Regions from separate parts of the Streptomyces sp. NPDC059080 genome, predicted to be linked through region 3. Evidence: riboswitches for the same ligand, from Rfam matches in the RefSeq annotation. Region 3 holds a riboswitch; each other region holds the start of a gene.
What was found. Region 3 has a riboswitch for cyclic di-AMP ahead of ACFWWQ_RS23895 (M23 family metallopeptidase). Riboswitches for the same ligand answer to the same signal wherever they lie in the genome.
Positions count from the first base shown of each region.

Region 1: it holds a riboswitch for cyclic di-AMP, as region 3 does, so the genes downstream of both, ACFWWQ_RS05260 (M23 family metallopeptidase) here and ACFWWQ_RS23895 (M23 family metallopeptidase) in region 3, are expected to answer to the same signal.
Region 2: it holds a riboswitch for cyclic di-AMP, as region 3 does, so the genes downstream of both, ACFWWQ_RS27280 (transglycosylase family protein) here and ACFWWQ_RS23895 (M23 family metallopeptidase) in region 3, are expected to answer to the same signal.

Region 1 covers NZ_JBHYGX010000005.1:38,893-51,085, reverse strand. Annotated here, with positions in the region: gene ACFWWQ_RS05295 (MMPL family transporter) at 1-628, opposite strand, end outside; gene ACFWWQ_RS05290 (thymidine kinase) at 834-1,484, opposite strand; gene ACFWWQ_RS05285 (alkaline phosphatase family protein) at 1,702-2,892, opposite strand; gene ACFWWQ_RS05280 (DUF5998 family protein) at 2,892-3,485, opposite strand; gene ACFWWQ_RS05275 (GNAT family N-acetyltransferase) at 3,605-6,631, opposite strand; gene ACFWWQ_RS05270 (HPr family phosphocarrier protein) at 6,891-7,172, shown strand; gene ACFWWQ_RS05265 (GntR family transcriptional regulator) at 7,468-8,163, opposite strand; gene ACFWWQ_RS05260 (M23 family metallopeptidase) at 8,393-9,169, opposite strand; cyclic di-AMP (ydaO/yuaA leader) riboswitch at 9,183-9,338, opposite strand; gene ACFWWQ_RS05255 (M16 family metallopeptidase) at 9,583-10,965, opposite strand; gene ACFWWQ_RS05250 (M16 family metallopeptidase) at 11,004-12,193, opposite strand, start outside.
Region 2 covers NZ_JBHYGX010000054.1:285-6,789, forward strand. Annotated here, with positions in the region: partial or broken gene ACFWWQ_RS27270 (cytochrome P450) at 1-315, shown strand, start outside; gene ACFWWQ_RS27275 (transglycosylase family protein) at 547-1,617, shown strand; cyclic di-AMP (ydaO/yuaA leader) riboswitch at 1,837-2,047, shown strand; gene ACFWWQ_RS27280 (transglycosylase family protein) at 2,053-2,727, shown strand; gene eno (phosphopyruvate hydratase) at 3,196-4,485, shown strand; gene ACFWWQ_RS27290 (septum formation initiator family protein) at 4,730-5,185, shown strand; gene ACFWWQ_RS27295 (DUF501 domain-containing protein) at 5,333-5,881, shown strand; gene ACFWWQ_RS27300 (exopolyphosphatase) at 5,878-6,505, shown strand, end outside.
Region 3 covers NZ_JBHYGX010000037.1:43,051-55,243, forward strand. Annotated here, with positions in the region: gene ACFWWQ_RS23875 (DEAD/DEAH box helicase) at 1-1,751, shown strand, start outside; tRNA gene ACFWWQ_RS23880 (tRNA-Lys) at 1,958-2,030, shown strand; gene ACFWWQ_RS23885 (PP2C family protein-serine/threonine phosphatase) at 2,287-3,426, shown strand; gene ACFWWQ_RS23890 (DUF2332 family protein) at 3,569-4,675, opposite strand; cyclic di-AMP (ydaO/yuaA leader) riboswitch at 5,061-5,214, shown strand; gene ACFWWQ_RS23895 (M23 family metallopeptidase) at 5,227-6,402, shown strand; partial or broken gene ACFWWQ_RS23900 (aldo/keto reductase) at 6,641-7,581, shown strand; gene ACFWWQ_RS23905 (protein kinase family protein) at 7,838-8,938, shown strand; gene ACFWWQ_RS23910 (hypothetical protein) at 9,143-9,445, opposite strand; partial or broken gene ACFWWQ_RS23915 (YDG/SRA domain-containing protein) at 9,763-10,146, shown strand; gene ACFWWQ_RS23920 (HNH endonuclease) at 10,318-10,635, shown strand; gene trmB (tRNA (guanosine(46)-N7)-methyltransferase TrmB) at 10,708-11,613, opposite strand; gene ACFWWQ_RS23930 (hypothetical protein) at 12,043-12,193, opposite strand, start outside.

The DNA of each region.
Region 1 (12,193 bases), on a different contig from region 3:
GCAGCGGCACGCCGACCATGATCAGCGAGCCGAAGGCGACGAGCAGGGTGATCAGGGTGATCGGGAAGGTGATCTTTTCCGAGGTGGCGAGGTCGTCGTCGCGCGAGGTGTCCAGGCCCTTGCCGACCGAGGCGTCACCGGTCTCCTCGACGCGCAGGCCCGGGTGGCCGCGCTGCACCTCGGCGGTCTGCTTCAGCAGCGGGTCGAGGTGCTGCTGAGCCTCCAGCCGGGGGCCCTTGAGGGTCACCTCGACCATCAGCATCCGGCGATTCTCCGCACGCACCGGGCCGGCGACGCGGAGGACCTCGGGTAACGGCTTCATCCGGGTGACGACGTCCTGTGCGGCGCTCCGAGCCGCCGCGCCTACGGGGTCACCGGACCTGTTGGTGATCATGATGCGCTCGGCCGCCTTGTGCTGGAGGTTGCCCTCCGCCGCGAGGGCCTCGGCGCGGCCCGCCTCGCCCACCCAGTAGTCCCTGTCGCCCGCCTCGTCCGTACCGACCAGGCTTCCGAGCGCGAGACACAGGGCGACGAAGACGAACCAGCCGATGACGGCACGCGCCGGGTGCAAGGCACTCCAGCTCGCCACCCGCACGGTAAGTGGCTGTTTGAGTGGCTGTTTTTTCACCGAACCCAGCTCCTTCACGGCACTGCCCCCCGGCTCGACGGACAACGCTCACTCACGTCCATCAGATGTAAGTCGGAAGTTACACATGAAGCATGGGGCGGTCAATCCGGAATGCGTAACGGCATCCGGGCGCGGCGGAACGGGGGTGCCGTCGGCGACGGCCGCACGAGGGCCCGCAGAATCGGCAGGGACCCAGCGGGAAAGATCAGGCAGGGTCGACCGGCAGGACGTCCGGAGAGAGGACGTCCGCGCGGGCGGTGGCGCTGGTCACCCGGCGCTGGTGGTGTCGGCGGCACAGCACCTCGTAGCCGACGTCGCCCTCGTGCTGGTCCACGTCGCCGACGACGACCTGCTCGCCCTCGACGACCATCTCGCCGCCCACTGTGCGGGCGTTGTGGGTGGCGCGCGCACCGCACCAGCACATCGCCTCGACCTGCAGGGCCTCGATCCGGTCCGCCAGCTCGATCAGCCGCTGGGAGCCGGGGAAGAGCCTGGTGCGGAAGTCGGTGGTGATACCGAACGCGAAGACGTCCAGCCCCAGGTCGTCGACGACGCGCGCGAGCTGGTCGATCTGCTCGGGGTGGAGGAACTGCGCCTCGTCCACGATCACGTAATCGACCTTGCCGCCCTTCGACATCTCACCGATGAGATGGGCGTAGAGATCCATGTCCGGGGCCGCCTCGACGGCGTCCGTCACCAGGCCGAGCCGCGAGGAGAGCTTGCCCGCGCCCGCCCGGTCGTCGCGAGTGAAGATCACGCCCTGCAGGCCGCGCGCCGAGCGGTTGTGGCCCATCTGGAGCGCCAGGGTGCTCTTCCCGCAGTCCATGGTGCCGGAGAAAAAGACCAGTTCGGACATCAGGAGAGGGGGCCTTTCGGACGGTCGGGTGCGGTGGACGGCGTGCCGGACCGGGGCGCCGCGTCGGTCCGCCGGGCGCGCCCGGAAGGGACACCGGCTACGGGACGCCGGAACGCGAGCCCCTCGGGATCGTGACGGCGTGGCGGAACGGGGCGGGTCAGGTACGGGCTTCGCGGGTCAGGCGCGGGCTTCGCGGGTCAGGCGCGGGCTTCGCGGGTCAGGCGCGGACTTCCAGCAGCGGAACGAGCTGCTCCACGGGGGTCATCGACCCGTGCATGCCGACCATCTTCGACTCGCCGGGCTCGCGTTCGCTCGCGATGATCACCATGTCGGCGTGGGCGGCGGCGACGACGTCACCGATGCGGCCGCGCACCCGGTCGTCGATGTGTGGCCCGAACCAGCCCGCCGCGATGGCCTCGTCGCGGCTCGCCACCCACATCTGCTCGCCGACGACCTCCCGCCACACGGCGAGGACGTCGTCCGCCGCTCCCGGGTGGGCGTAGACATGACGGGCGCGGCCCTCGCCGCCCAACAGACGGACCCCGGCACGCAGTTCCCAGTCCTCGTCGAAGTCGATGCGCGACTCCGGGTCGAAGGGGATGTCGATCATGCCGTGGTCGGCGGTGATGTACAGGGCGCTGCGCGGCGGGAGTTGTTCGGCGAGCCGCTGCGCGAGCCGGTCGACGTACATCAGCTGACCGCGCCAGGCATCGGAGTCCACGCCGTAGCGGTGGCCGTTGCCGTCGACCTCCGCGTAGTACGTGTAGACCAGCGAGCGGTCGCCCGCGGCGAGTTGCGCGGCGGCGAGGTCCATGCGTTCCTCGCCGCTGAGGCGGCCGTGGAAGGTGCCGCCGCTCAGCGCGATCTTGGTGAGCGGGGTCTGCGCGAAGTGAGGCGCGGAGACCTGGCAGGTGTGCACACCCGCGGCGTCGGCCAGCTGGAACACCGTCGGATGCGGCTGCCAGGCGTACGGGTCGGTCCACGGCTGCCAGCGCAGCTGGTTCATCAGCGCGCCGGAGGACGGGTCCTCGCAGGTGTAGCCGGGCAGGCCGTGGGCGCCCGGGGGCAGGCCGGTGCCGACGGAGGCGAGGGAGGTGGCGGTGGTGGAGGGGAAACCGGCGGTGAGCGGGCGGCCGGTGCCGTTGCAGGAGGTGTCCAGGAGGGACGTCAGGAACGGCGCCTCATCCGGGTGGGCGCGCAGCAGCTCCCAGCCGAGGCCGTCGATGAGGAAGACGCAGGCCCGGTCGGCGGGGGCCAACTCCATCGACGTCGGCGGGCCGGACACACCCTGACCTGCGACGACGGCGGGCAGCAGATCGGCGAGCGAGCCGGTGCCGTACCGGGGCAGCGGGGCGGTCAGCGGGTCGAGCGGCTCGGGCTCCGGCCAGGCGGGGGCGGTGTACCCCATCAGCGGGCGCTCGTGGTGGCCGCGGTGGCCTCGGAGAGCGCCTGCGCGAAGGTGAGCGTCTCGCGGACGGAGTCGGGCCCGTCACCGGCCTCGCTGACGCGCAGCGAGAGATCGTCGGCGGTGGAGGAGCCGGTGTAGCCGTGATCCGCCTCGCAGTTGGGGTCGCCGCAGGTGGCGGGCTCCAGATCGAGGCGGGCGACGGCGCCCCAGCCGATGGTGAGCACGACCTCGCGGGGCAACTGGCCCGGGGTGTACGACTCCGGGTTGGCCACCACGCGGCTGAGCACCACCGAGGAGATCCGCCCGAGCTTCACGGACTCGGTGGAGGTCGTGGCGTACGGGGACGGGGAGGTGGCGTCGGCGGCCTGCTCGTCGGTGTGGCTGACGATGAAGCGGGTGTCGGTGAGGACGAGGACGGTCACATGGCGGCGGACCTCGTTGGCGTCGAAGGTCGTCTCCTGGTGCACCAGGTACGCCGCGACCGGCTCACCGCCGACGGCGGCCTGCACCGCCTCGGCCACGAGGGCCGGGTAGTAGCCGCTGCGCTCGATCGCCGCGCGCAGCCCCTGGGTCGTCGTACCGGTCTTAGCCATGTCCTCCATCTTACGGGCCCACAGGGGGGCGGCAGGACGCCTGGGACAAGCCGGTCCGCGGGGGCTGGTACGGCGGACACACGGGGCGGGGCCCGGCTCCCGCCGCGCCGCGCGGGGGGTCAGTAGACGGGCAGGCGGCGGGGGCCGAGGTCGGTGGTGGCGGGCGGGCGGGCGAGGCGGACGGATGCCCCGAGGACCGACAGACCGCGCGGGGCGACGACGACCGGTTCCAGGTCGACGCCCACCACCTCGGGGTGGTCGTCGACGAGCCGGGACACCCGCAGCAGCACCTCGGCCAGTGCGGCGGTGTCGACGGGCTGGGAGCCGCGCCAGCCGAAGAGGAGGGGGGCGGCGCGGATCGACCGGATCTGGGCGTCGACATCGCGGTCGGTCGCGGGGATGAGGCGGTGCGCGATGTCGCCCAGCAGCTGGGAGGGGGCGCCCGCCAGGCCGAACGAGAGGACGGCACCGGCCGCCGGGTCGATGGCGGCGCGGACCACCGTGTCGACGCCGCGCGGCACCATCTTCTGCACGACGGGCGCAAGCTCCTCCGGGGTGCCGAGGGAGGCGGTCAGTTCGCCGTAGGTGCGGCGCAGGTCCTCCTCGTCGGCTATGTCCAGGCGGATGCCGCCGAGGTCGCTGCGGTGGCGCAGGTGGGGCGCGGTGGTTTTGAGGGCGACGGGGTAGCCGAGGCGGGCGGCGGCGCGGACGGCGGCGTCCGGGCCGGGGGCGGGCAGCGACGGCTGGGTGGGGATGCCGTAGCGGGCGAGCAGGGCGGCGGCATCCTCGGCGGGCAGCGGAACGGAGCGGCCGGCGGGCGGGTCGAGGTGGTCGAGCAGCCGCGCGATGTCGGCACCGGCCGCGGCCTCCTGGATGTCGTCGTACGCGGGGACCCGGCCCGGCTCGGCGACCTCCCGGCGCCAGGCGGCGTACCGCACGGCCTCGGCGAGGGCCCGGACGGCGCGCTCGGCGGCGGGGTAGGCGGGGAGCGGGGTGCGGGCGAGCGGGTAGGGCGCGGTGGGCGAGGTGGGGGCCACGGGAACGTCGTCTGCGGCGAGGGTCTCGGGTCCGGCCGAGGCGGCGGGCGCTGCGGCTCCGGCGCCGGAGGCTTCCGGTCCGGCCTGGGCGGCGGGCTCCGCGGGGCCGGTGGCCGGAGCATCTGGGTCTGCAGCTCGGGCGGCGGGGCCGGTGGCCGGGACGCCGAGGCCCGCGCTCGGGGCATTATCGGGTGCCCTCGGGACAACGTCCTTGGGCACCCCCGGGCCGGCCGGAGCCGCAAGCGCCGTAGCGAGCGCATCCATGGCCAGATGCACGACGGCCACTGGCTTGGCCGGGCCCGCGGCGGCCGCCGAGCGCAGTGCCGCGGCCAGTTCCTCGCCCTCCCCCGGGGCGGTCGCGTTGCCCTCCCCCACCCAGGGGATCGCGGTGACCACGACGGCGTCGCAGCCCTCGCGTGCCAGTTCCTCGGCGAGGGCGGTGTGGAAGTCGTGCGGGGTCGCGGCGGAGGGCAGCACCCGGGGGCGCCGCGGGCGCAGACCCTCGGTCAGGCACGCGTCGTAGGCGAGGAGGGAGAGCGCCTCGGAGTTGCCGAGGACGGCGACGCGGGCGCCCGCGGGGAGCGGCTGGGAGGCGAGCAGCAGCCCGGCGTCGAGGAGTTCGGTGACGGTGTCGACGCGGATGACACCGGCCTGCCGCATCAGGGCGGCGACGGTGCTGTCCGGGATGCGGACGGTGGGGACCGTGTGCCCCAGGGGCGCGGTGCCGTGGTGGCGGGCGCCCTTGGCGACGACGACCGGTTTGACGGCGGCGGTGCGGCGGGCGAGGCGGGTGAACTTGCGGGGGTTGCCGATGGATTCGAGGTAGAGGATCGCGACGTCGGTGTCCGGGTCGTCGTACCAGTACTGGAGCAGGTCGTTCCCGGAGGCGTCGGCGCGGTTTCCGGCGGAGACGAAGGTGGAGACCCCGGCGGGCGAGCCGTCCCCGGGGCCGCGCTCGTGCAAGCCGCTGAGCAGGGCGATGCCGATCGCGCCGGACTGGGTGAACAGCCCGATGCGGCCGGTGGCGGGCATCACCGGCGCGAAGGAGGCGTTCAGCCGGACGCCGGGGGCGGTGTTGATCAGGCCGAAGGCGTTCGGGCCGATCAGGCGCATGCCGTAGGAGCGGGTGCGGCGCAGCAGGGCGCGCTGGCGTTCGCGCCCCTCGGTTCCGGCCTCGGCGTACCCGGAGGAGAGGACCAGGACGCCCTGGACGCCGTGTTCCCCGCAGTCGTCGATCACCTCGGGGACGTGGTCGGCCGGGACGGCAATGACCGCGAGGTCGACCGGGCCGTCGATCTCCCGCAGGGAGCGGACGGCGGGGACACCCTCGGGGTCGAGGCGGTCGGTCCCCTCGGGGAAGGCGCGGTTGACGGCGTGGACGCGGCCGGTGAAGCCGGAGTCGAGGACATGGCGCAGGGCGGTGCGGCCGACGCCGCCGGGCGTGCGGCCGGTGCCGATGACGGCGACCGAGCCGGGGGCGAGGAGCCGCTGCATGGAGCGGGCCTCGGCGCGCTGCTCGCGGCCGCGCATCACGGCCATGGACTGCTCGGTCGGTTCGAGGTCGAATTCCAGCCGGACGACGCCGTCCTCGAAGGTGCGCTGCTGGGTGTACCCGGCGTCCGTGAACACCTTGATCATCTTGGAGTTGGCGGGGAGGACCTCGGCGGCGAACCGGCGGATGCCGCGCTCCCGTGCGACGGCGGCGATGTGCTCCAGCAGCGCGGAGGCGACGCCGCGGCCCTGGTGGGCGTCCTGCACCAGGAAGGCGACCTCCGCCTGGTCGTCCCCCGGGTCCGTGGCCGGCAGACCCCGGTCGTTGATCCGGTCGTAGCGGACGGTGGCGATGAACTCGCCGCCCACGGTGGCGGCGAGGCCGACCCGGTCGACGTAGTCGTGGTGGGTGAAGCGGTGCACGTCGCGGTCGGAGAGGCGGGGATAGGGCGCGAAGAAGCGGTAGTACTTCGATTCGTCCGAAACCTGTTCGTAGAAGGAGACCAGGCGCTCGGCGTCGTCCGGGGTGATCGGGCGGATCCGGGCGGTGCCGCCGTCGCGCAGCACCACATCGGCTTCCCAGTGGCTCGGGTACGCGCGATCCGGCGGCTGCTGCATGCGGACAGCGTACGGCCGGGCACCGACAACCGGCTCGTGCGCGCGGGCGGGGCCGGGCGCCGGGCCGGCGGCGGGCGTCCTGGCGGCAGTCGTCGGGCGGCACCCGCGGACCGGTCCGGACGTGGTGCGGACGAGGTGCGGACGAGGTACGGACAAGGTGCGGACGAGGGTGCGGAACACCGGAGGTGGGGCTTCCGGAGCACCCGCGACCGCGCGAGAGACTGGTCTAGATAACTGTGACGACTTGAAGGGCAACACCATGGCTGAGCGCCGCGTCAATGTCGGTTGGGCCGAGGGGCTGCACGCCCGTCCTGCCTCGATCTTCGTCCGTGCGGCCACCGCCGCCGGCGTTCCCGTGACGATCGCCAAGGCCGACGGCGCCCCCGTGAACGCGGCCTCGATGCTCGCGGTGCTGAGCCTGGGCGCCCAGGGTGGCGAGGAGATCGTGCTCGCCTCGGACGCCGAGGGCGCGGAGGCCGCACTGGAGCGCCTGGCGAAGCTGGTCACCGAGGGCCTCGACGAGCTGCCGGAGACCGTCTGAACCGGGACGCCGCCACCTCCCCGCAGCCGGGGAAAGGCCCCACCGTCACGGCCGGAAACGGTCACCGCGGCGGGGCCTTTCGCGTTCCGGGCAACGGAACGGCCACCGCTCCCCGGGGCGGCACCTGTCCCCCGCTCGCAATTCGCCGCAGCCCCGGCGGGCACCGCACGACCGAATACATGAATACGCATCTACGCGGTTGCGGCAATTCCCGGATGGCGCGTTTTCCGGCACCCGTTTCCGCAATTCCCCGAACAGATCCCGCCACCCGCCGGTCGCCCCGTATACCGCGCCCCTATGAAGAACGCACCCGCCCGCTGCTGACGGGACGTTGCGGATGGCGCACCGCGGCCGGCTGACGGTGCCGCGGGCGGTACGCCGGGAGCGACCGCGCGACATGCGACGCCATCAGGGCGCGCGCCGCCTCTGCGTCGCCCCGGGCCACCGCGTCCAGCACCGCACCATGGTCGTCCCAGGTCTCCACATACCGCGCCGGAAGCTCGACGACGTACATCCACTCGATCTTCCGCCGCACCTGGGTCAGCAGCGCGGTCAGCCCCGGATTTCCCGCCGCCCGCGCCAGCGTCTCGTGGAACCAGCCGTCCAACCGGGGCAGATCGCCCGGACAGCCGCGGCGGGCGCGCTCCCTGCCGAGCCGCACCACGCCCCGTAAGACCTTCAGATGCGCGTCGGTGCGGCGGACCGCCGCACGGGCGGCGCCCATCGGCTCCAGGAGCGCGCGCAGGTCCAGGAGGTCGGCCGCCTCCTGGACGGTGGGCGCCGCGACGCAGGCGCCCGCGTGCCGTCGCGCGGTGACGAACCCCTCGGACTGCAGGGTCCGCAACGCCTCACGGACCGGCACCCGGGAGACGCCGTAACGGGTGGCCAGAATGTCCTCGACGAGCCGGCTGCCGGGGATCAGCACGCCGGAAACGATGTCGTCGCGAATCGCCGCGGAGATGCGCTGCACGGAAATCTGGCCTTGCGTCATCGTGGGCGCCTCCACCGTCCTCCCCGGAAAACGCCGGTGTACGGCGCCTTTTCGGCGACTCTATTCGACGGTGGTGGCGCCTTTACCGCCTTCACGCATTCATGGAGATCTTTTGGTGAGAGCCTTCCCTGACCGCCGGGAAATCCAGCCATCCGCTGTACAGCACCGGACGCACCGGAGCCCCGGGCGCCCGGTGAGGGCGGGCCGGGGCTCCGGGAGGCGAGATGGATCAGACGTTGACGCCGTGCGACCGCAGGTAGGAGATCGGGTCGATGTCCGAGCCGTAGTCCGGACCGGTCCGGGCCTCGAAGTGCAGGTGCGGGCCGGTGACGTTGCCGGTCGCGCCGGACAGGCCGATCTGCTCATGGGGCATCACCTGCTGGCCGACCGAGACACCGATCTGCGACAGGTGGCCGTACTGGGTGTACGTGCCGTCGTTCATCTTGATGACGATGTTGTTGCCGTACGCGCCGCCCCACCCCGCCTCGACGACGGTGCCCGCGCCGACGGCGTGCACGGTGGTGCCGGGGTCGGCGTGGAAGTCGATGCCGGTGTGCGTACCGGAGGACCACAGTCCGCTGGACGCCTGGTAGGCGGTGGAGACGTACGAGCCGGAAATCGGGGCGACGAAGGCGTTGAGGCGCTTGCGCTCCTCCTCGCGGGCGGCGCGGACCTCGGCCTCGTGCCGCTTGTCGGCCGCCGCCTTGGCGGCCCGGGCCTGCTTCTCCGCCTCGGCCTCGGCCTTCGCCTTGGCCTCGGCGGTCTCGGCGACGGCCTGCTGCGCATCGGCCTGGGCCTGGACGCGCTCGGCGAGTTCGTCACCGAGGACGACGGCCCGCTGCAGGCCCGTGTCGTGCGCGGCGCCGGACGTGGCGGCCATCGCGGGAGAGGACACGGAGACGACGACGCCGGAGGCGGCGAGACCGGCGATGCCGGCGATGTTGCGGGTCGTCCGGGCGCTGCGGCTCGGACGGCGGTGCTTCCCGGTGGCACGGGTGAACGCCATGTGCTGGCTGGTTCCTTTCCTTCCCTCTCGCCTACCGGGTTAGCTGACGGGTTCGGAGCAGGAAGGTCTCCTACGGGTCCCTCCGGAGAGGCGCCCGATTCACCCCAGGGACGTGTGGGTCCCCGGCTCCCCTGGCTCGCGCCGTACGGGGACTCGGCGATGGCTGTCCGATGCCGCGGTTGCGGCGTGCAGCTGGCGGACAGCGCGCATGAAGCTAATCGTGACAACTTTCAATCGGCAAACAGAAACGCCATATTGTGCGTCACGCCACACCGGCGCGACGGAACCAGCGGCCAGCAAATCCGGACATAAAGGGGATCCCGAGGGTGGCCTTCCGCCCTCGGGATCCCCTTTTGTTCCACTGTGCCGGGCCGCCGTGACGACCCGGCCGGGGCCACCGCTCCTCCGGCTCGTCAGCCCCTGACGACCGTCACCTCGCCGATGCCCAGCGCCCGGACCGGCTCGGCGATCTGCGCCGCATCACCGACCAGCACCGTCACCAGCCGGTCCGCCGGGAACGCGCTGACCACGGCGGCGGTCGCCTCGACCGTACCGGTCTCGGCCAGCCGCGCGTACAGCTGCGCCTGGTAGTCGTCCGGCAGATGCTGCTCCACCTGGTCGGCGAGGGTGCCCGCTACCGCCGCCGCCGTCTCGTACTTCAGCGGCGCGACGCCGACGAGGTTCTGCACGGCGACGTCCCGCTCGGCGTCCGTCAGCCCCTCCGCCGCGAGGGTACGCAGCACCTTCCACAGGTCGTCGAGGGCCGGACCGGTGGACTCGGTGTCGACCGAGCCGCTGATCGCCAGCATCGAGGCGCCGGTGGAGCCCCCGGGCGCGTCCGGCGCCGACGAACGCAGCACCTGCCCGAAGGCCCGCACCCCGTAGGTGTAGCCCTTCTCCTCACGCAGCACCCGGTCCAGACGCGACGTCAGGGTGCCGCCCAGGCAGTACGTGCCGAGGACCTGCGCAGGCCACTGGCGGTCGTGGCGGTCGGCGCCGATCCGCCCGATGAGCAGCTGCGTCTGCACCGCTCCGGGGCGATCGACGATCACGACGCGGCCGGTGTCGTCCGCGGTGATCGGCGCGACGGCGACCGGCTCGGCGGCGGACCCCTGCCAGGCGCCCAGCGTGTCGGCGAGCGCCGCGTCCACGTCAATGCCGGTGAAGTCACCGACGATCACGACGGTGGCCGCCGCGGGCCTCAGATGCGCCGCGTAGAACGCCCGGACGGCCGCCGCGTCGATGCGGCCGACGGTCTCCTCGGTGCCCTGCCGGGGCCGCGACATCCTGGACGACGCGGGGAACAGCTCCTTGGACAGCGCCATCGCGGCGCGGCGCCCCGGGTTGGCCAGCTCGTGCGGGATCTCGTCGAGACGGTTACGCACCAGGCGCTCCACCTCGCCCTCGGGGAAGGCCGGGGCGCGCAGCGCGTCGGCGAGCAGCCCCAGGGCGCGCGACAGCCGGGAGGCCGGGACCTCCAGGGAGACCCGCACCCCGGGGTGGTCGGCGTGCGCGTCCAACGTGGCGCCGCAGCGCTCCAGTTCGGCGGCGAATTCCTCGGCGTCGTGCCGGTCGGTGCCCTCCGACAGCGCCCGCGCCATGATCGTGGCGACACCGTCCAGGCGCTCCGGCTCGGACTCCAGCGGCGCGACGATGTCGACCTCGACGGCGACGACCTGCTGGCCGGGGCGGTGGCTGCGCAGCACCGTCAGGCCGTTGGGCAGCGCACCGCGCTCGGGCGCCGGGAAGGCCCACGGCTTGGGCGCCCCGCCCCGGGGCTGCGGGTGGAAGGTCATCTCGCTCATGGCCAGGTCCTCGCGGGTCGTGGCGTCACTCACCGGTCCGCCTCCTCGTCGTTGTCGGCGCTCTCGTCGGCGGCGGTCGGCTCGTACACCAGCACCGCGCGGTTGTCGGGGCGCAGCCGGGCCTGGGCGACGGCGTGCACCTCCTCGGGCGTGATGTCCAGAACACGCCCCACGGCGGTCAGCGCCAGCTGCGGGTCGCCGAACAGGACGGCGTAGCGGCACAGTTCGTCGGCGCGCCCGCTGACCGTCGCGAGGCGGTCCAGCCACTCGCGCTCCAGCTGGGCCTGCGCCCGCTCCATCTCCTCCGGGGTCGGCCCCTCGGCGGCGAACCGGGCCAGCTCCTCGTCGACGGCGCTCTCGATGTCCGCGACCTCCACGCCACCGGACGTCTTGACGTCCAGCCAGCCCAGGGACGGCGCACCGGCCAGCCGCAACAGGCCGAACCCGGCGGCGACGGCGCTGCGGTCGCGGCGCACCAGGCGGTTGTAGAGGCGTGAGGACTCGCCGCCGCCCAGGACGGTCAACGCGAGATCGGCGGCGTCCGCCTCCCGGGTGCCGTCGTGCGGCAGCCGGTAGGCCGACATCAGGGCACGCGAGGGCACCTCCTCCTCGATGACCTCCCGCAGCTGGCCGCCGACGGTGTCCGGCAGGGCACCGCTGCGCGGCGGCTGCTTGCCGTCGTGCGAGGGGATCGACCCGAAGTACTTCTCGACCCAGGCGAGCGTCTGCTCGGGGTCGATGTCGCCGACCACCGACAGGACCGCGTTGTTGGGCGCGTAATAGGTGCGGAAGAACGCCCGCGCGTCCTCCAGGGACGCCGCGTCCAGATCGGCCATCGACCCGATGGGCGTGTGGTGGTAGGGGTGGCCCTCCGGGTACGCCATGGCCGTCAGCTTCTCGAAGGCCGTGCCGTAGGGGACGTTGTCGTACCGCTGGCGGCGTTCGTTCTTGACGACGTCGCGCTGGTTCTCCAGGGACTCCTCGTCGAGCGCCGTCAGGAGGGAGCCCATGCGGTCCGCCTCCAGCCAGAGCGCCAGCTCCAGCTCATGGGCGGGCATGGTCTCGAAGTAGTTGGTGCGCTCGAAGCTGGTGGTGCCGTTCAGCGAGCCGCCTGCACCCTGCACCAGCTCGAAGTGGCCGTTCCCCTTGACCTGCGCGGACCCCTGGAACATCAGATGCTCGAAGAGGTGGGCCAGGCCGGTACGGCCCTTGACCTCGT
Region 2 (6,505 bases), on a different contig from region 3:
GGCGAGCGGATAGCCGAGGGCGATCCGGTCCTGGTGGTGCTCGCCGCCGCCGACCGCGACCCCGCACGCTTCGACGCCCCGGACACCCTCGACCTGCGCCGCACCGACAACCCGCACCTCGGCTACGGCCACGGCATCCACTACTGCCTCGGCGCGCCCCTCGCCCGCCTCGAAGGGCAGACCGCCCTCGCCACCCTCCTGACCCGCCTGCCCGACATCCGGCTTGCGGCGGAACCTGATGCATTGCGGTGGCGCGGCGGGCTCATCATGCGCGGTCTGCGCACCCTCCCCGTGGCGTTCACCCCGGCCCCCTGACGACACGCCGTCCACCGGCGCGGACGGCCGCCCACGGCCCGGAAGTTGACGCTCCATCAGTCACGTGACCTACGCGTGATCTCCGCTACACCGGCTTGTGACGCCCCGTGAGCCCGGCTACCTTGCCACCGGACAAGCGCTCCACTGCCCGGTGGACGGCCGTACCGGATCCCGGCGGCCGGGCCGGGTCGTCGGGGCGGACAACTCAACCGCCGCTCGAAAGGCAATCGCATGCGCACCGGCAACGGCAGGCACCGTCGCCCCCGCCAGGCACCGGCCCTCTTTGTCACGGCGGGTGTGACCGGCGCGGGCCTCGCCCTGCCCCTCCTCGGCGCGGGCGCCGCCCACGCCGCCGACGCCACCACCTGGGACCGCGTCGCCCAGTGCGAGTCCGGCGGCATCTGGTCCAGCGCCTCCGGCAACGGCTTCTACGGCGGGCTCCAGCTCACCCTCGACATGTGGCGCGACCACGGCGGGCTGGAGTACGCGGCCCGCCCCGACCTGGCCAGCCGCGCCCAGCAGATAGCCGTGGCCCAGGCGATCCTCGCCGACCGCGGCCCGGACGCCTGGCCGCGCTGCGCGGCCGGCGCCGGACTCACCAAGGGCGGCAGAACCCCCGACGTCGACCCCGGCGGCACCGTCACCACCCCGCCCGCCGCCGCGGACGGCGGCGACACTGGCACGGACACTGGCGCGGGCACGGACACCGGCACGGGCACGGACACCGGCACGGGCACGGACACCGGTACGGGCACGGACACCGGTACGGGCGCGGACACCGGTCAGGACGGAACCCCGACCCCCGACGACCCGGACCAGGACACCGCCGACCCGTCCGCCCCGAAGGGTCAGCCGGACCCGTCCGGCGCCCCCGCCCCGTCCGCCTCGCCCGGCACGCCCGGCACCACCGACTCCCCGGAGGCGCCCGAAGGCTCGGGGAGGCCCGGCAGGCCCGGCCCGTCGGGCGACCCGTCCGGCCACGCCTCCACCCCGTCCGGGCCCTCGCACCCGTCCCGTACGACGCCCCCGGCGGACGGGGACGGCTCCGGGCGCCACCGCGGCGGCAGTGACGCCGACGGGGACGGCGAACGCGCCCCGGGGCGGCACGCCTCGCGGGGCGGCGAGCGGACGGACCCGGGCGAGGGCGCGTACACCGTGCGCCCCGGTGACAACCTGTCAGCCATCGTCGAGGCGCGTGAGCTGCCGGGCGGCTGGCCCGCGCTGTACGAGCGCAACGAGGACGTCATCGGCGACGACCCGGACCTCATCCGCCCAGGCCAACTCCTCGATCTGGGCCACTGATCGAGGGAGATGAACTGCTTTGCCCCTTTTGGCGAAAGTGAGACATGGCTCTCGTTGACATCCGTGGCGTCGCGACCTGCCCTTCGCCTCCACACCATGTCCTACCTGCGGAAATATGCGCCCTCTGCGGTCGTTGGCGGTCAACTGTGCCCAGAAAGTGGGGTTTGAACGACGCGGGGGGTTCTGTTTACGGTCGGCATCGCTCGCCAAAGCGGGCCCTTCGTTCACACGCCGAATCCTGCCGGTGGGCGAAGGTGGTCGACGCGCAAGCGCCGAAGGCAGGAGCGGGGGACCCAAGGTAAGTGCCGGTCCCGCCCGTGAAAGCGGGTCAACCGGCTTGGGGTGAAGCCGTGTGTGAGGAACACACGGCCGGGCAATCCACACCGCCCGAACCCGACAGCTCACCTCGTAGGCGTCGGTGAGGAAAACGAAAACATGCTGATGAACAAGGCCAAGCACCGTCGCCCCTCCAAGGCCGTCCGCGTCGCCACCCTCGCCGGTGTCGCCGGTGCCGCCGTGGCCGTCCCGCTGATGGGCGCCACCTCCGCCTCCGCCGCCTCGGTCTCCACCTGGGACTCCGTCGCCCAGTGCGAGTCCGGCGGCAACTGGTCGATCAACACCGGCAACGGCTACTACGGCGGCCTGCAGTTCTCCCTGTCCAGCTGGGCGGCGGCCGGCGGCAAGCAGTTCGCCCCGCGCGCCGACCTGGCCACCAAGGCCCAGCAGATCCAGGCCGCCGAGAAGCTCCTCGCCATCCAGGGCCCGGGCGCCTGGTCCTGCGCCGGTGCCGGCAACCTCACCGCCGGCGGCCCGTCCCCCGACCTGAACACGGGCTCCACCACCAAGGCCGCCCCGCAGCAGCAGGCGTCGCAGCAGCGGGCCGCGCAGCCCAAGGCCGCCCCGCAGCGGCAGGCCCCGCAGCAGCACACCACCCCGGCGCCCCAGCACCACGCCATGGGCCACGGCAACTACACCGTGAAGTCCGGCGACACCCTGGCCAAGATCGCCAAGGCGCACGGCAAGAACTGGAAGTCGGTCTACGCGGACAACAAGTCCGTCATCGGCTCCAACCCGAACCTCATCTTCCCGGGCCAGAAGCTCCACGTCTGATCCCCGCGCGGGGCCCGCCCACCGCCCCGCACCCCGGGCTCCCCGCCCCTCCCGGTCCACCGCGCCCATGCGTACGGCGGCACGTGCGGCACACCGGACCGGGAGGCGGCGCCGCCCGCCCGGACCCCGCGGGCCACGGCCCCGCCCGGGAGCCCCCGCTCACCCGCGGACCTTCCCCACGGGATGCCCCGCCCGGCGCGCACGTCCCCGGGGCGGCACCGGCTCACCGCCGATGCCGCCCTCCGCGCGCCGAGGCGGGGTTTCGCCGTTCCGTACCCTGGTGCCGGACACAGCGTCGTGCCCGCCCCTTATCAGCCGCTTTTCCGTTCCGCGGCCTTCGTTGCCGAATGTCCGGCACCCGGCGTCCGAGGCACCTTTCGGCCCGCTGCGCGGGCCGGGAGCGAGTGGAAGTCCCGGGGGCCGTTAGGCTCGTGCCGCAGAACTCCAGACACCCATGAAGGAGACAACGTGCCGTCCATCGACGTCGTCGTAGCCCGCGAAATTCTCGACTCGCGAGGTAATCCCACGGTCGAGGTCGAGGTCGGCCTCGACGACGGCTCCACCGGCCGGGCCGCCGTCCCGTCCGGTGCCTCCACCGGCGCCTTCGAGGCCGTCGAACTGCGCGACGGGGACCCCAACCGCTACCAGGGCAAGGGCGTCGAGAAGGCCGTCCTCGCCGTCATCGAGCAGATCGGCCCGGAGCTGGTCGGCTACGACGCCACCGAGCAGCGCCTCATCGACCAGGCCATGTTCGACCTGGACGCCACTGACAACAAGGGCTCGCTGGGCGCCAACGCCATCCTCGGCGTCTCCCTCGCCGTCGCGCACGCCGCCTCCGAGGCCAGCGACCTGCCGCTGTTCCGCTACCTCGGCGGCCCGAACGCGCACGTCCTGCCCGTCCCGATGATGAACATCCTGAACGGCGGGTCGCACGCCGACTCCAACGTCGACATCCAGGAATTCATGATCGCCCCGATCGGCGCGGAGTCCTTCTCCGAGGCGCTGCGCTGGGGCGCCGAGGTCTACCACACCCTCAAGAAGGTCCTGAAGAGCAAGGGCCTGGCCACCGGCCTTGGCGACGAGGGCGGCTTCGCCCCCAACCTCGGCTCCAACCGTGAGGCCCTCGACCTCATCCTGGAGGCCATCAAGGAGGCCGGTTACGCCCCCGGCCAGGACATCGCGCTCGCCCTGGACGTCGCCGCCTCCGAGTTCTACAAGGACGGCACGTACCAGTTCGAGGGCAAGGACCGCTCCGCCGCCGAGATGACGGAGTACTACGAGGAGCTGGTCGCGGCCTACCCGCTGGTCTCCATCGAGGACCCGCTGTTCGAGGACGACTGGGCCGGCTGGAAGGTCATCACCGACAAGCTCGGCGCCAAGGTCCAGCTCGTCGGCGACGACCTCTTCGTCACCAACCCCGAGCGCCTGGCCCGCGGCATCGAGGAGGGCTCCGCCAACGCCCTTCTGGTGAAGGTCAACCAGATCGGTTCGCTCACCGAGACGCTGGACGCCGTCGAGCTGGCCCAGCGCAACGGCTTCAAGTGCATGATGTCGCACCGCTCCGGCGAGACCGAGGACGTCACCATCGCCGACCTGGCCGTCGCCACCAACTGCGGCCAGATCAAGACCGGCGCCCCGGCCCGCTCCGAGCGCGTCGCCAAGTACAACCAGCTGCTGCGCATCGAGGAGATCCTGGACGACGCGGCGGTCTACGCCGGCCGTTCGGCCTTCCCGCGGTTTCGCTCTGCGAACCAGTAAGCACAGCGCTCTGCGAACCAGTAAGCACAGCGCTCTGCGAACCAGTAAGCACAGCAAGGGCTGATTTCCCCCGGCGAGGGTGCGCCCCGCTCCGCCCGGCCGTGGGCGGGCCACCCGCCGTCACGGCCTGCGTTCGTCCCCGGCGACGGTCCCGTACCGTTGCCGGGGACGGCTGCGCTTCCGAACGGCCCCGCCCGGCGGGAGCGTACGAACTCCATGACAGTCGGCCAACAGGGGAGGCGACGTGTCCGCGGACCGGTTCTCGACCGCGACCCGGCTCAAGGCGCTCGGCGAACAGGCGGTGGCCCGCGTCCAGCGCGTCCGGCGCCCCCGCCGCAACCGCCTCACCGGACGGGCCGCCCTGCTGGCCCTCGTCATGTGCTCCCTCGTCGTGGCCCTGGCCTACCCGATACGGCAGTACGTCTCGCAGCGCTCCGACATCGCCGACCAGCGCCGCAAGGCCCAGGAGGCGGCCGAGGCGCTGGACCGGCTGCGCGACGAGAAGTCCCGCTGGCGCGATCCCGCCCACGTCGAGCAGCAGGCCCGGCTGCATCTGCACTTCGTCCGCCCCGGCGAGACGGGTTATATCGTCCAGGACGGATCGCGCGCCGACGACGGTGCTCGGCGCGACGGCGCGGGAGCGGCCGGAAGCCCCTGGTACGAGAACCTCTGGGCCGACGTCGACACGGCCGACCGGTGACGCGCCGCACCCCGGTCCGGCTGCCCGGCACCGCCTGATCCGACCTGCCCGACCCGCGGGCGGCGACGCGACGGCACCCTCCGCGTCCGCCCGTCCGCGGCCGAAAGCTCACCGAAGATCCCACCGAAGATCCCACCGAAAGCGCACATGGACACGCCTCCGCCCCAGACCGAGCCCACCGAGCCCACCGCCGCGGACATCGCCGCCTTCAAGGGGCAGCTGGGCCGCCCGCCGCGTGGCCTGCGGGCCATCGCCCACCGCTGCCCCTGCGGCCAGCCGGATGTCGTCGAGACGGCCCCGCGCCTGGAGGACGGCACGCCGTTCCCGACGCTGTACTACCTGACGTGCCCGCGCGCGGCCTCCGCCATCGGCACGCTGGAGGCCAACGGCGTGATGAAGGAGATGACCGAGCGGCTGGCGACCGACCCCGAGCTGGCCGCCGCCTACCGCGCCGCCCACGAGGACTACATCCGCCGCCGCGACGCCATCGAGGTCCTCCAGGGCTTCCCCAGCGCCGGTGGCATGCCGGACCGCGTCAAGTGCCTGCACGTCCTCGTCGGCCACTCCCTCGCGACCGGTCCCGGCGTCAACCCACTGGGCGACGAGGCGCTCGCGATGCTGCCCGAGTGGTGGCGCAAGGGCCCGTGCGTCACGCCCTGCCAGGACACCGCCGCCGCCGAAGGAGACGCCGAATGACCCGGGTCGCCGCCGTCGACTGCGGTACCAACTCCATCCGCCTGCTGGTCGCCGACGTCGACCCGGCCACCGGTGAGCTGACGGAGCTGGACCGCCGGATGCAGATCGTCCGCCTCGGCCAGGGCGTGGACCGCACCGGGCGGCTCGCGCCCGAGGCGCTGGAGCGGACCTTCGCCGCCTGCCGTGAGTACGCCGCGGTCATCGCGGAGCTGGGCGCGGAGCGCACCCGGTTCGTGGCGACGTCCGCCTCCCGCGACGCCGAGAACCGCGACGACTTCGTCCGCGGCGTGGTGGACATCCTCGGCGTCGAGCCCGAGGTCATCACCGGCGACCAGGAGGCGGAGTTCTCCTTCACCGGCGCCACCCGCGAGCTGACCGGCATGGAGGCTGCAGGTGCGGAGCGCCTTCCCGGGAAGGGTGGTGGCGGGCGACGGGCGGGCTTCGCCCGCCCGTACCTCGTCGTGGACATCGGCGGCGGTTCCACCGAGTTCGTCCTCGGTGACGGCGCCGTCCGCGCCGCCCGCTCCGTCGACATAGGCTGCGTGCGGATGACCGAGCGGCACCTGGTGCGCGACGGCGAGATCAGCGACCCGCCGTCCCCCGACCGGATCGCCGCGATCAGAG
Region 3 (12,193 bases):
GCCCCCGCGGCGTCATCCTCACCCCCACCCGCGAGCTGGCCATGCAGGTCAGCGACGCGCTGCAGCCCTATGGCGACGTCCTCGGCCTGAAGCTCAAGGTCGTCTGCGGCGGTACGTCCATGGGCAACCAGATCTACGCCCTGGAGCGCGGCGTCGACGTCCTCGTCGCCACCCCGGGCCGCCTGCGCGACATCATCAACCGCGGAGCCTGCTCGCTGGACGAGGTCGAGGTCGCCGTCCTCGACGAGGCCGACCAGATGGCCGACCTGGGCTTCCTGCCCGAGGTCACCGAGCTGCTGGACCTGGTGCCGACCGGCGGCCAGCGGATGCTCTTCTCCGCCACGATGGAGAACGAGATCGGCACGCTGGTCAAGCGCTACCTGAACGAGCCGGTCAGCCACGAGGTCGACAGCGCCCAGGGCAACGTCACGACCATGACCCACCACGTCCTCGTCGTGAAGCCGAAGGACAAGGCGCCGGTCACCGCCGCCATCGCCGCCCGTAAGGGCCGCACCATCATCTTCGTCCGTACCCAGCTCGGCGCCGACCGCGTCGCCGAGCAGCTGCGGGACGCCGGGGTGAAGTCCGACGCGCTGCACGGCGGTATGACGCAGGGCGCGCGGACCCGCACCCTGGCCGACTTCAAGGACGGCTACGTCAACTGCCTGGTCGCCACCGATGTCGCCGCGCGCGGTATCCACGTCGACGGCATCGACCTGGTCCTCAACGTCGACCCGGCCGGTGACCACAAGGACTACCTGCACCGTTCCGGCCGTACGGCCCGTGCGGGCCGCTCCGGCACCGTCGTCTCGCTGTCCCTGCCGCACCAGCGCCGGCAGATCTTCCGCCTGATGGAGGACGCGGGCGTGGACGCCTCGCGCCACATCGTCGGCGGTGCGGGCGCCTTCGACGAGGATGTCGCCCGGATCACCGGCGCGCGGTCGCTCACCGAGGTCCAGGCCGAGTCGGCCGCGAACTCCGCCAAGCAGGCCGAGCGCGAGGTCCAGGAGCTGACCCGGGAGCTGGAGCGCGTGCAGCGTCGCGCCAACGAGCTGCGCGAGGACGCGGACCGGCTGACCGCCCGCGCCGCCCGTGAGCGCGGCGAGGACCCGGCCGAGGCGCTCGCCGCCGTCGCCGCGACCGTGGAGGCCGCGGCCGTCGAGGTCCCGGCCCAGGCCGACGCCCCCGAGGAGCGCCGCCCCGCACAGCGTGACGAGCGCGGGAACTACGAGCGCCGCGACCGTCGCGATGACCGGTCGGGTGGCCGTTCTTTCGAGCGTCGTGATGACCGTCGTGATGACCGGTCGGGTGGCCGTTCTTTCGAGCGTCGTGATGACCGTCGTGACGACCGGTCGGGTGGCCGTTCTTTCGACCGTCGTGACGACCGCCGCGACGACCGTTCCGGTGGCCGCTCGTTCGACCGTCGTGACGACCGCTCCGGCTCCGGTTCCGGCTCCGGTTCCGGCTCCGGTTCCGGCTTCGGCCGCGACCGCGGTGAGCGTCCCAGCCGTCCGTTCAACCGTGACGACCGCTCCGGCAGCCGTCCGTCCTCCGGCGGCTACCGTTCCGGTGGCGGCGACCGTCCGTTCAACCGTGACGACCGTTCCGGTGGCCGCCCGTCCGGTGGCTACCGCCCCGGTGGCAGCGACCGTCCCTACGGCCGCCGTGACGACCACCGTGGCTCGGGTGCGGGTGCCGCCGGTTCCTTCGGCCGCCGCGACGACAAGCCGCGCTGGAAGCGCAACGGCTGACCACAGCTGACTCCGGACACCACGACGCCGTGAACCGGCGCCGCCGCTCCGGCCGCAGGGCCCGTACCGCACTCAAGTGCCGTACGGGCCCTGCGCGTTGAGGCCCCGAACCCGCCACGAATGCGCCCGCCCGGCACCGCCGCGGAGCGCCCCGGGCGGCAATGCCTTCGGGGCGCGGGAGGGTGTCGGGCTATGCTGCTCGGAGCGGGCCATTAGCTCAATTGGCAGAGCAGTGGACTTTTAATCCATTGGTTCAGGGTTCGAGCCCCTGATGGCCCACCGGATTCATCGCAGGGATGCTCTGCTGACCTGCGGTTCAGCGCCCCGGCCGGGGTTATCGGCCGGGGCGCTTCGTGTTTCCGGTGCCGTGTGCGAGCCGTCGGGCCGTCAGACGTTCCGTCCGCCCGTGGGTGACCCGTCCGGCCCCTGTCGGCTCGCGCACCGGGGGCGGGGCGGAAAGCCTTGGGAGGCCGAGGAGCGGGCGGGTGTGGTGGCGGCCCGTGGACGGGCGAGGCGTGGGAAGAGGCCGGTGCGGATGGCGCGAGGCGGGCGGTTCCGCACGGCGGACCGGGAGCGGCGGGCGCGGCGGGCGCAGATGTCGCCCCTCGGCCGCCGGCTGGCGCGCTGGCTGCCCGCCCTGCTGATCATCGGCGGCATCGTCTTCGAGCTCGTCGCCCCCGCCCGCTTCACCGCCTCGCCGTTCTTCTCGGCGGCGCCGCTGGTCGCCGCGCCCCTGTACTCGCTGCGGAACACGGCGCTCACTGCGCTCGCGGCGCTGCTCGGCGAACTGGGCGCGGCGCTCTTCACCGATGTCCCGGACACCAGCCTCTCCGTCACCGAGGTCTTCACCGTCTTCGTCGTCGCCGTCCTCGCCCTCGGCATCAACCGCGTCGTACGGCTCTCCGACGCCCGGCTCGCCTCCGTACGCGATGTCTCCGAGGCCGCCCAGCGGGCCGTGCTGCCGACGCCGCCGGAGCGGATCGGGGGGCTGGCGGTCGCCGCCCGTTACGTGGGGGCGCAGGCCGACGCGCGGATCGGCGGGGATCTCTACGCGGTGCAGGAGACCCCGCACGGCGTACGGCTGATCGTCGGAGACGTCCGGGGGAAGGGGCTGGAGGCGGTGGAGGCGGCGGTGATCGTCATCGGGGCGTTCCGGGAGGCGGCGGAGCAGGAGGCGACGCTGGAGGCGGTGGCCGGCCGGCTGGAGCGGGCGCTTCAGCGGGAGGGGCGGCGGCGCGAGGGGGTGGACCAGTACGAGGGGTTCACCACGGCCGTGCTCGCGGAGATCCCGTCCGGGGAGCGGGCCGCGCTGCGGGTCCTGAACCGGGGGCATCCGCCGCCGCTGCTGCTCGCCCCGGACGGCGGGCTGCGGACGGTGGTGCCCGCGGTGCACGCGCTGCCGCTGGGGATGAGCGAGGTGGCCGGGTGGCCGGACCGGGCGGACGAGGTGTTCTTCCCCGCCGGTGCGGTCCTGTTGCTGTTCACGGATGGGCTGACGGAGGCGCGCAACCGGACGGGCGAGTTCTACGACCCGGTGGCCCGGCTGCGCGGCCGGGTCTTCCCCGGGCCGGACCGGCTGCTGGACACGCTGGTCGCCGAGGTCACCCGGCACACCGGCGGGGCGGGCGCGGACGACATGGCGTTGCTGGCGGTGCAGCGGCCGTTGGAGGAGTAGGCCCGGTCGGTGCGCGGTGCGCGGTGCGCGGTGCGCGGTGGGGCGGCTGGCGCGGGCGGGGCATCGCGGGGCGTGCGGGGCCGCGCCGACGCGCGGGGCGTGCGGCCGGGCCCCGCGCGCCGGTGCGGCCCCGGGGCGCCCCCTACGCCACCCAGTGGATGCTCTGGCCGTGTGCTCCCGTCAGGGCCACCGGGCGGTCGTCGAGCGCGAGGGTCAGCAGCCGCTCCTGGCCGGCCGGGGTGAGGCGGTCGGCGGTCGGGGCGGGCCGCCACGGGGTGACGGAGTGGTGCTCCTGGGAGATCCAGTGGCCGCCGCCCGGCCGCGCGGCGAGCAGCGTGCTTACCTGGGCGGCGAACCGTTCCCGGTGCGCGGGCGGCAGATAGGGCAGCACGGCGGTGTGAAAGACGACGAGCGTGGCGTCTTCCGGGATCCGTGCCGCCAGCGCGGGCAGCTCCTCGACCAGGTCGCCGCGGACGATCTCGGGCCGCGGCGCCGTCCGTACCGCGTCCACGGCGGCCGTCAGACGCTCGGCGCGCTCCGGGGTGCCCGGCCACACCAGGGACCGCAGCCAGCGCAGCGCCTCGGGGTCGCCCACCGGGTCGAGCGGGGCGAGATCGATGCCGCCGCGCCACACGATCTCCGGCAGCCGCGCGGGCGGTGCCGCGTCCTCCTCGGCCACCAGGGCCTCCCGCCCGACGCGGCACCGGAAGGTGACCGGGCTGTCCGGGGCCCCGAGGGTGGGCGCCTCCGGGGGCGCGACCGATTCGGGCGTCCCCGGGGCGGCGTCCGGCTCGTACGCGTACCGGTAGCGCTCCGGGTGGAGGCAGAGACCGGCCGAGGTGCCCACCTCCAGGAGGGCCAACGGGCCGCGGAGACGGGCCAGGAGGGGCAGCAGGGCGGCGCAGCGGGCCGGTTCGTCGGTCTGGGTGGAGCGGCTCATGACGACCGCGCGGACCTCGTGCCAGTGCCGGATCGTCCACTCGCGCCAGCGGCTGTACGCCAGCTCGCCGCGCGGGCCCTGCTCGGCGTGCGGGCCGTCGAGGTGGCGGACGGCCGCCAGCAGGAGGTTGGGCTGCTGCTTGTTGCCCAGCGGGAGGGAGGCGGCGAGGAGTTCGCACAGCTCCGGGTCCTGCCCGATCCGCGCCGCCAGCTCCTCGTGGGCCGCACACCGGCCCCGCGCCTCCCACCAGGAGAAGTCCTGGTAGCGCGCTGCCAGGGCCCGTGCGTTGTTGACGAAGTCGACGACCATGATCAGACGCTACTGCCCTCACGGAGCGTGAAGGGTATGCACCCCTCCGCATAACAACTGATGCACAATCACGCGGAGGCCGTTTCGTGAAGGGCAATCAAGTCGCCCGTTTTTATCGGACGTTGCCCCGAAAAGTCTTGGCCAAAGACCGTAGTCGGATGGAGCGGATTCGCGGGATCGCTTGGAAATCGACGGCGATCTCTATTACTGTCCGATAACGGAGCGCGGTCGTCCCAGCCGTCGCAGAGGCGGCACCGTGCCCCCACGCCGAATCCCGTACGCGCTCTTCAGGTATGCCGGGCACTCAGGCACACCGGTGGTCACTTCCGTATACGGCGCCTCCTTGCGCGCCGGTACACCGATATTTCGTGAACTGCCGTGACGTGTCCTGAATTTGCCTCGGATGGCCCGAGCGGCGCTGAGGGAACCGGGGAACCACCACCATGGGGTGAATCGGACGCCTCGGCCAGAGGCCGCCCGTAGGAGACCTTCCTGCTCCGAACCCGTCAGCTAACCCGGTAGGCGCGAAGGAAGGAAAGGAGTGCGCCCCCGTGGCGTCCAACAGGCTTGCCCCCGAGGCCCCGTCCGCCCCTCACCTCCCCCAGGATCTCTCCGGGTCCCTTACCGATACGGCCACCTTCGCCCCGGACCCGTTCGCCCCGGGCGCGTTCGCCCCGGAGGGCCCTGGTCCGTACGGTGCGGCGGACGACGGGCCCAGTGGGTGGAACCCGACCGAGGAGTCCGTGCGGTCCGTCCGTGGCCGCCACCGCGTCGCCAAGCAGCGGGGCGGTCTGGCCCGGGGCGGCACGGTCCTCGGCGTCGGCGTGATCGCGGCGGTCGGCGCCGGCGGCATGGCGACCGCCGAGGAGAAGCCGCCGGTCCCGATCTCCATGCCGGACCTCGGCTCCCTCGCCGCCGACGTCACGGGAGCGCTGCCGGACGCCGAATCACTGCCCGGCATCGGGTCGTTGCTCGGCTCCTCCGATGACGCGGGCGACGCGTCCGGGACGGCCACCGCCGCGGCGCCGCTGTCGTCCGCCGGGATCACCACCGAGGACGGCCAGGGGGCCGGCGCCGGAGAGGCGCTGCGCAGCCGCATCCTCCAGCAGGCCGACACCCAGCAGGCGGCCGCCGAGCGCGACGCCCGGGACGCCGCCGAACACACCGCCCTCGTCCAGGCGGAGAAGACCGCGGCGACGGACCACAAGGCGGCGGTCGCCGATGCGAAGGCGGAACGGGCCGAGGCGGCGCGCAAGGAGGCCGCCGCCCGGGCGAAGCACGAGGCCGAGGCCCGCGCGAAGGCGGAGGCCGCGCGCCTGGCCGAGCTGGCCAAGAGCTATCTGCTGCCGGTCACCTCGTACACCCTCACCGCGAGCTTCGGCCAGGCGGGCGACCGCTGGGCCGCCGACCACACCGGCCAGGACTTCGCCGCTCCTACGGGCACGCCGGTCAAGGCCGTGCACTCCGGGACCATCACCCAGGCGGGCTGGGCCGGTGCGTACGGCTACCGCATCGTCCTCACCCTCGACGACGGTACGGAGCTGTGGTTCTGCCACCTCTCGTCGATGGTGAAGACCGGCGGCAAGGTCGCCACCGGCGAGGTCATCGGCCGCGTCGGCGCCACCGGAAACGTCACGGGCCCCCACCTCCACCTGGAGGTCCGCCCCGGTGGTGGCGACCCCATCGACCCGATGCCGTGGCTGCGCGGGCGGGGCCTGAACATCTGAGGACGGGGAGCGCGAGGGGCGGCCCGGGGCGTGCGCGGTGGTGCCGCGCGCCGGGCCGGACCCCGGGCGGGCCGGATGCGTGGCCGGGGCGTGCGCGGTGGCGGCGCGCGCCGGTCGTGGCCCCGGGCGGCGCGTGCGAGCGCTGCGCCCGGGGCGGGCAGTTGAGGCGGCTCTTCGGGCGGGCACGCGGATGCCGCGCCCCGGAATACCCCGGCCTCGCCGCGTGTTGAACCCACGCATGACCACCACACGTAGGCCGCTCGGTTCGCTCTCCGTCTCCCCGCTCTGCCTCGGCGGCAACGTCTTCGGCTGGACCGCCGACGAGGCCGAGTCGTTCGCCGTGCTCGACGCGTACGTCGCCGGCGGCGGCAACTTCATCGACACCGCCGACGTCTACTCGGCCTGGGTGCCGGGTAACAAGGGCGGCGAGTCCGAGACCGTCATCGGCGACTGGCTCGCCGCCCGCGGCAACCGCGACGACGTCGTCATCGCCACCAAGGCCGGCGCCCACCCCGACCTCAAGGGCCTCTCCGCCGACACGATCAAGAAGGCCGTGGACGGTTCGCTGCGCCGCCTGCGCACCGACCACATCGACCTCTACTACACCCACTACGACGACGAATCCGTCGAGGTCGGCGAGTTCCTGACCGTCCTCGACGACCTCGTCCGGGCCGGAAAGGTCCGCGAGATCGCCGCCTCCAACATCTCGGCGCGGCGCCTGGAGGAGGCCCTGACCTTCTCCGAGCGCGAGGGCCTCGCCCGTTACGTCGCCGTCCAGCCGCAGTACAACCTGGTCTCCCGCGACACCTACGAGGGCGAGCTGGCCGATGTTGCCGCCCGCCACGGTCTGGGCGCCGTCCCGTATTACGCGCTCGCCTCCGGCTTTCTGACGGGCAAGTACCGCCCCGGTACGGACGTCGACAGCGCCCGGTCCGGCAGGCGTCCGCGTACCTCGCCACCGAGCGCGGCGTCCGCGTCCTCACCGCCCTCGACGCCGTCGCCGCCGCCCATGGTGCGGAGGTGGCCACCGTCGCCCTTGCCTGGCTCGCTGCCCGCCCCACGGTCACCGCCCCGATCGCCAGCGCCCGCACCACCGCCCAACTCCCCGCGCTCCTGGCCGTACAGGACCTCCGGCTCAGCGCCGAGGAGCTGACGTCGCTGGATGAGGCTTCGGCGTAGGCGACGCAGGGCGGGGTAAAGCGACACAAGGCGGTGTAAGGCGATGTAAGGCAACACAACGCTATGTAAGGCAACACAAGGCGACGTAAGGCAACACAAGGCGGCGTGAACGGGTGGGCCGGCCTTGGGTGTCGGGCGTCCAGGGAGGGCCTGCCCGGTGCCTGCCCGGTGCATGGGTAGACGCCGGGGTACGGGGCCGGGAGGCCGTATGTGCCGGGAAGCGGAGTCGTCCATGGATGAGGCCCACGTATCAGGTATGAGGCCCGCGGCGGAGACCGAGCCGCTTCCCGCCGCGCGTCTGTCGGCGTACGCGGACGTGGGCGCGCGGCTCTCGCTGCTGAGCGACCGCGGGCTCGGCGACGCGGTGGCCGCCGCTCCGGCGCGCGGTTCGGGCATCGGCGGCCGGCGGGCGGAGATGGAGGTCGAGGGGCGGCGGGTCTTCGTCAAACGGGTCCCGCTGACCGACCTCGAACTGCGGCCGGAGCACGTCCGCTCGACCGCCAACTTCTTCGGCCTTCCCCTCTACTACCAGTACGGGGTGGGCTCAGCGGGGTTCGGCGCCTGGCGGGAACTGGCTGCGCACCTCATGACCACCGCCTGGGTCCTGCGGAACGCGTACGCGGGCTTCCCGCTGCTGTACCACTGGCGCATCCTGCCGGACCGGCCCCCGGGCGACTTCGCCGACGCGTTCGGCGGCGTCGAGGGGGCCGTCGCCCACTGGGAGGGTTCCTCCGCGGTACGCCGTCGGCTGGAGGCGATCGGCAGCTCCTCCTTCAGCCTGGTGCTCTTCCTGGAGCACGTGCCCCGGACGCTCGCGGACCGGCTCGCCGACCTCCGGAACGGCGCCTGGGCGGAGCCCGGCGGCAGCGCGCCCTACCGCTGGGCGGAGAACGAGCTGCTGCGCGGCACCGAGTTCATGAGCGCCCACGGGCTGGTCCACTTCGACACCCACTTCGCCAACCTGCTCACCGACGGCCACCGGGTCTACTTCACGGACTTCGGCCTCGCCCTCAGCCGCGACTTCGACCTCTCCGCCGAGGAGACCGCCTTCCTCGCGGACCACCTGGTGTACGACCGCTCGTACGCGCCGGGGCATCTGCTCCGCCACCACCTGCCGGAAGCGGTGCGCGGCGGCATCGATCAGGGAGCCTTCCTGAAGGCTTGGATTGCGGGTCGTCGGCCCGATGGCGTTCCGCCTGAGATCGCCGCGCTCATCGATCGGCATGCTCCGCATGCGGTGGTGCTGGATGAGTTCCACCGGCGGTTGCTCGGGGTGAGTAAACGGACGCCGTTTCCGGGTGGCGAGGTGCGGAGGGCGTGGGGTGGGGGCGGGATGCCGGGCGCGGGGTCGGCGTGATGGCTCGGCCCGGTCTCGGTCTGGTGGCTCGGCTCGGTGGCTTGGCCCGGTCTCGGTCCGGTGGCTTGCTCGGTGGCTCGGCCTCGGCCTGTTGGCTCGGCTCGGTGGCTCGGCCTGGTCTCGGCCTCGGGCCTGCCGACCGTCCTTTTACCAGCCGACCGTCCTTTTACCAGCAGTGTCCGTCCCGGTCCCGCCCCGGCCGGGTCACCCGCGCCGGTCCGCCACCGCCCATGACGCCAGCGCCATGCCACCGGCCACCGTGAACACCGACGGCCACGCCCCGATCTTCTTCGCCAGCGGATGCGACCCGGCGAACGCCGCCACATACGCCCCGCCCAGTGCCGCCGCGGCCTTCCCGCCGGCCTTCTCCTGCCACCCCTTGGCCGCCACCGCCCCGGCAGCGGCCAACGCCACCCCACCCAGGGGACGCTTCTTCGTCCACCGAGCCACGGCGTAACCACCCACGAGGCCGGTCGCGGCCACTGCTGCTGTCGGAATTCCTGCCATCACTCATGCCTCTCGTTCACGGGTTGAATAAACGTCTCGCTGCTGGACTTTACGCCCATCCCGTCAGGCATGGAGGCGCTGCCCGGCGAGCTACGGCGTCCGGGAGAGCGCTGCTTGCCAGAAGCCGCAAAGCAGTTGAGCGTTACGGAGGTTGTGCCGTAGTGGGCGAGAAACTGTGGCTCTGCGCACATCGTTCGTAGACGCGTGCCATTTCTCTGGCGGGTTGACAAGATCAACCCATGGCGAATGCAAAGTCGGCACCCGTTTGTTTTGGCACCCCTGATGGGGTAGTCGAGGGGCAGTGATTCAAAGGGCATCAGGAATTACATCGAGCGGGGGTGCATCGTACCTCTGGTAAAGGAATAACGGGAACCAATTCGCAAGATGTGGATTCTATTGCCCTCTCCGGTGGATACGTAGACGATGTCTACGGCGAAGAAGAGATCATCTATACCGGAGAAGGGTGTCGAGATAGGGGCACCGGGCGCCTCTACGCGGACCAGAGCATGGAAAGCTCAGGCAACGCCGGATTGCTACTCAGCGAGGCGCGCGGCGACGCGGTCCGTGTCATTCGCGGCCTGAAAATCAAGGGTAAGAAGCGGCGCAAGACAACGGGCGGGTATGAGTATTGCGGCTTGTTTCGGGTGGCCGATCACTGGATGACCGTCGGGAAAGAGGGCTTTCGCGTCTGTCAATTCAAGCTCGTGAAGTTGGCGCCCGGCGAGGTTCCCACGCCAAAGCCGATTGTGCTTCCGCAGGGCGAGGGCACCCCCATTGAGGAGCAGGTGCGCCGCGCCGTGGAGTACGAGCTTCTGGTACGAGACCCCAAGGTGGTTCGTGCCGTGAAGAAAATGTACGACAACACGTGCCAGATGTGTGAGAGTCGCCTACAGGTCTCCCCCGGAGGCGAGGCATATAGCGAAGCCGCGCATATTCAGGCGCTGGGTAAGCCGCATAACGGCCCAGATGTGCTGGAAAATGCTCTCTGTCTGTGTGCCAACTGTCATGCATTGTTTGACCGCGGTGCGCTTCAGCTGTCCGATCATCTTGACGTACTCAACGGGTTGACCCGGGAGATGAAACGGAAGCTGAAGAAGGTTCGGGAGCATGACATAAAGGTTGAGTACGTGCGCCAACACCGGCGGCGTTGGGACGACCGATTTAGTGCGCCCATCGATCGCGAAAACTGAGGGGCGAAGGCGAGAGAAAGCTGCCGCGCCGCCACCTCAGCAGCCACACCATGACGGGCGCCTCCCCTCCCTCTACTCGCCCCGCCGGAACATCAAGTCATGCACCACATGCCCCTTGTCCAGGCCCTGGCCCTCGAACTTGGTGAGGGGGCGGAAGGCCGGGCGGGGGGCGTAGTCCGGGTAGAGGTTGTGGAGGGTGGGCTCGGCGGTGAGGACGGCGAGCATCTGCTCGGCGTAGGGCTCCCAGTCGGTGGCGCAGTGGACGAGGGCGCCCGGGGCGAGGCGGGTGGTGGCCAGGCTGATGAAGTCCGGCTGGATGAGGCGGCGCTTGTGGTGGCGCTTCTTCGGCCAGGGGTCGGGGAAGAAGACGCGCAGGCCGGCCAGGGAGCCGGGGGCGAGCATCTCGCGCAGCAGGATGATCGCGTCGCCGTTCGCCACCCGGATGTTGGTCAGGCCGTTCCGTTCGGCGAGGGCGAGGAGGTTTCCCTGGCCCGGGGTGTGGACGTCGCAGGCGAGGATGCCGGTGTCCGGGTCGGCCGCGGCCATCTGCGCGGTGGCCTCGCCCATGCCGAAGCCGATCTCCAGGACGACCGGGCGGCCGTCGAAGAACGTGTCGAGGTCGATACGGGAGAGCCCGTCGATGTCCCGCCCCCACACCGGCCACAGGCGGCGCAGCGCGGCGGCCTGACTCGGCGAAACGCGGCTGCGGCGGGGCTGGAAGGAACGGATCCGGCGCTCGTGGTGATCACCGGCCGGGTCGGCGGCGGGCCCGCTCCCGTCGGGGAACATCGGGCCGTCACGGCGGATCCGTGACGCGCCGGTCGCCCCGGCGTCGCCGGACTCCGGGGCGCCGTCGATCGCGTTGCCGTGGCTCGCAGTGCCGTCGGCCGGGATGCCGTCCGCCGGGGACGGGGCGGCGCCTTCCGGGACGCTGATTTCCTGGCTGCCGGACTCGGGGGTGCGGGGGTTCTCGGACACAGTCCGGAGATTCTACGGGCCGGGGGGAGGGAACGGCGGGGCGTGGGCATGACCTGGAGCGCCTGGAGCGACTGGAGCGCCTGAAGTCCCTCTCCTCCCGGGGTACGACCCCGCCCAGGGGGCGGTTGGCGCGCTATGCAGTGGGCTGCATACGATGCGTGGCCGCCACGCGAAGACAACAGGGGGTCGGCCGGAATGACGCAGGACCAAGGGAACGCGGCTCATCCGCAGGGAGAGCCACCGGGCTCCGGGCCCGGCCGGCCCACCGAACCGGATCAGGGGCAGGGGCAGGGCGCCGCCCCGGGCGCCACGCCCGCCCCGGGCGCCGCCCCGGGCGCTGTTCCGGGCACGCCCGCACCTGGCACCACCCCGGGCACGCCCGCCCCCGCTCCCATACCGGGCGCCACCCCCACAACCCCCCAGCCCGGGTCAGCCCAACCGCCCCCGGACCAGCCCCAGCCCCAGCCGCAGGCCCCGGCCCAGGCCCCGGACCAGCCGCAGGCTCAGGGCCAGCCCCAGCCCCAGCCCCAGCCCCAGCCGCAGCCGCAGGCCCCGGGCCAGCCCGCCCCCGCGCGTCCCG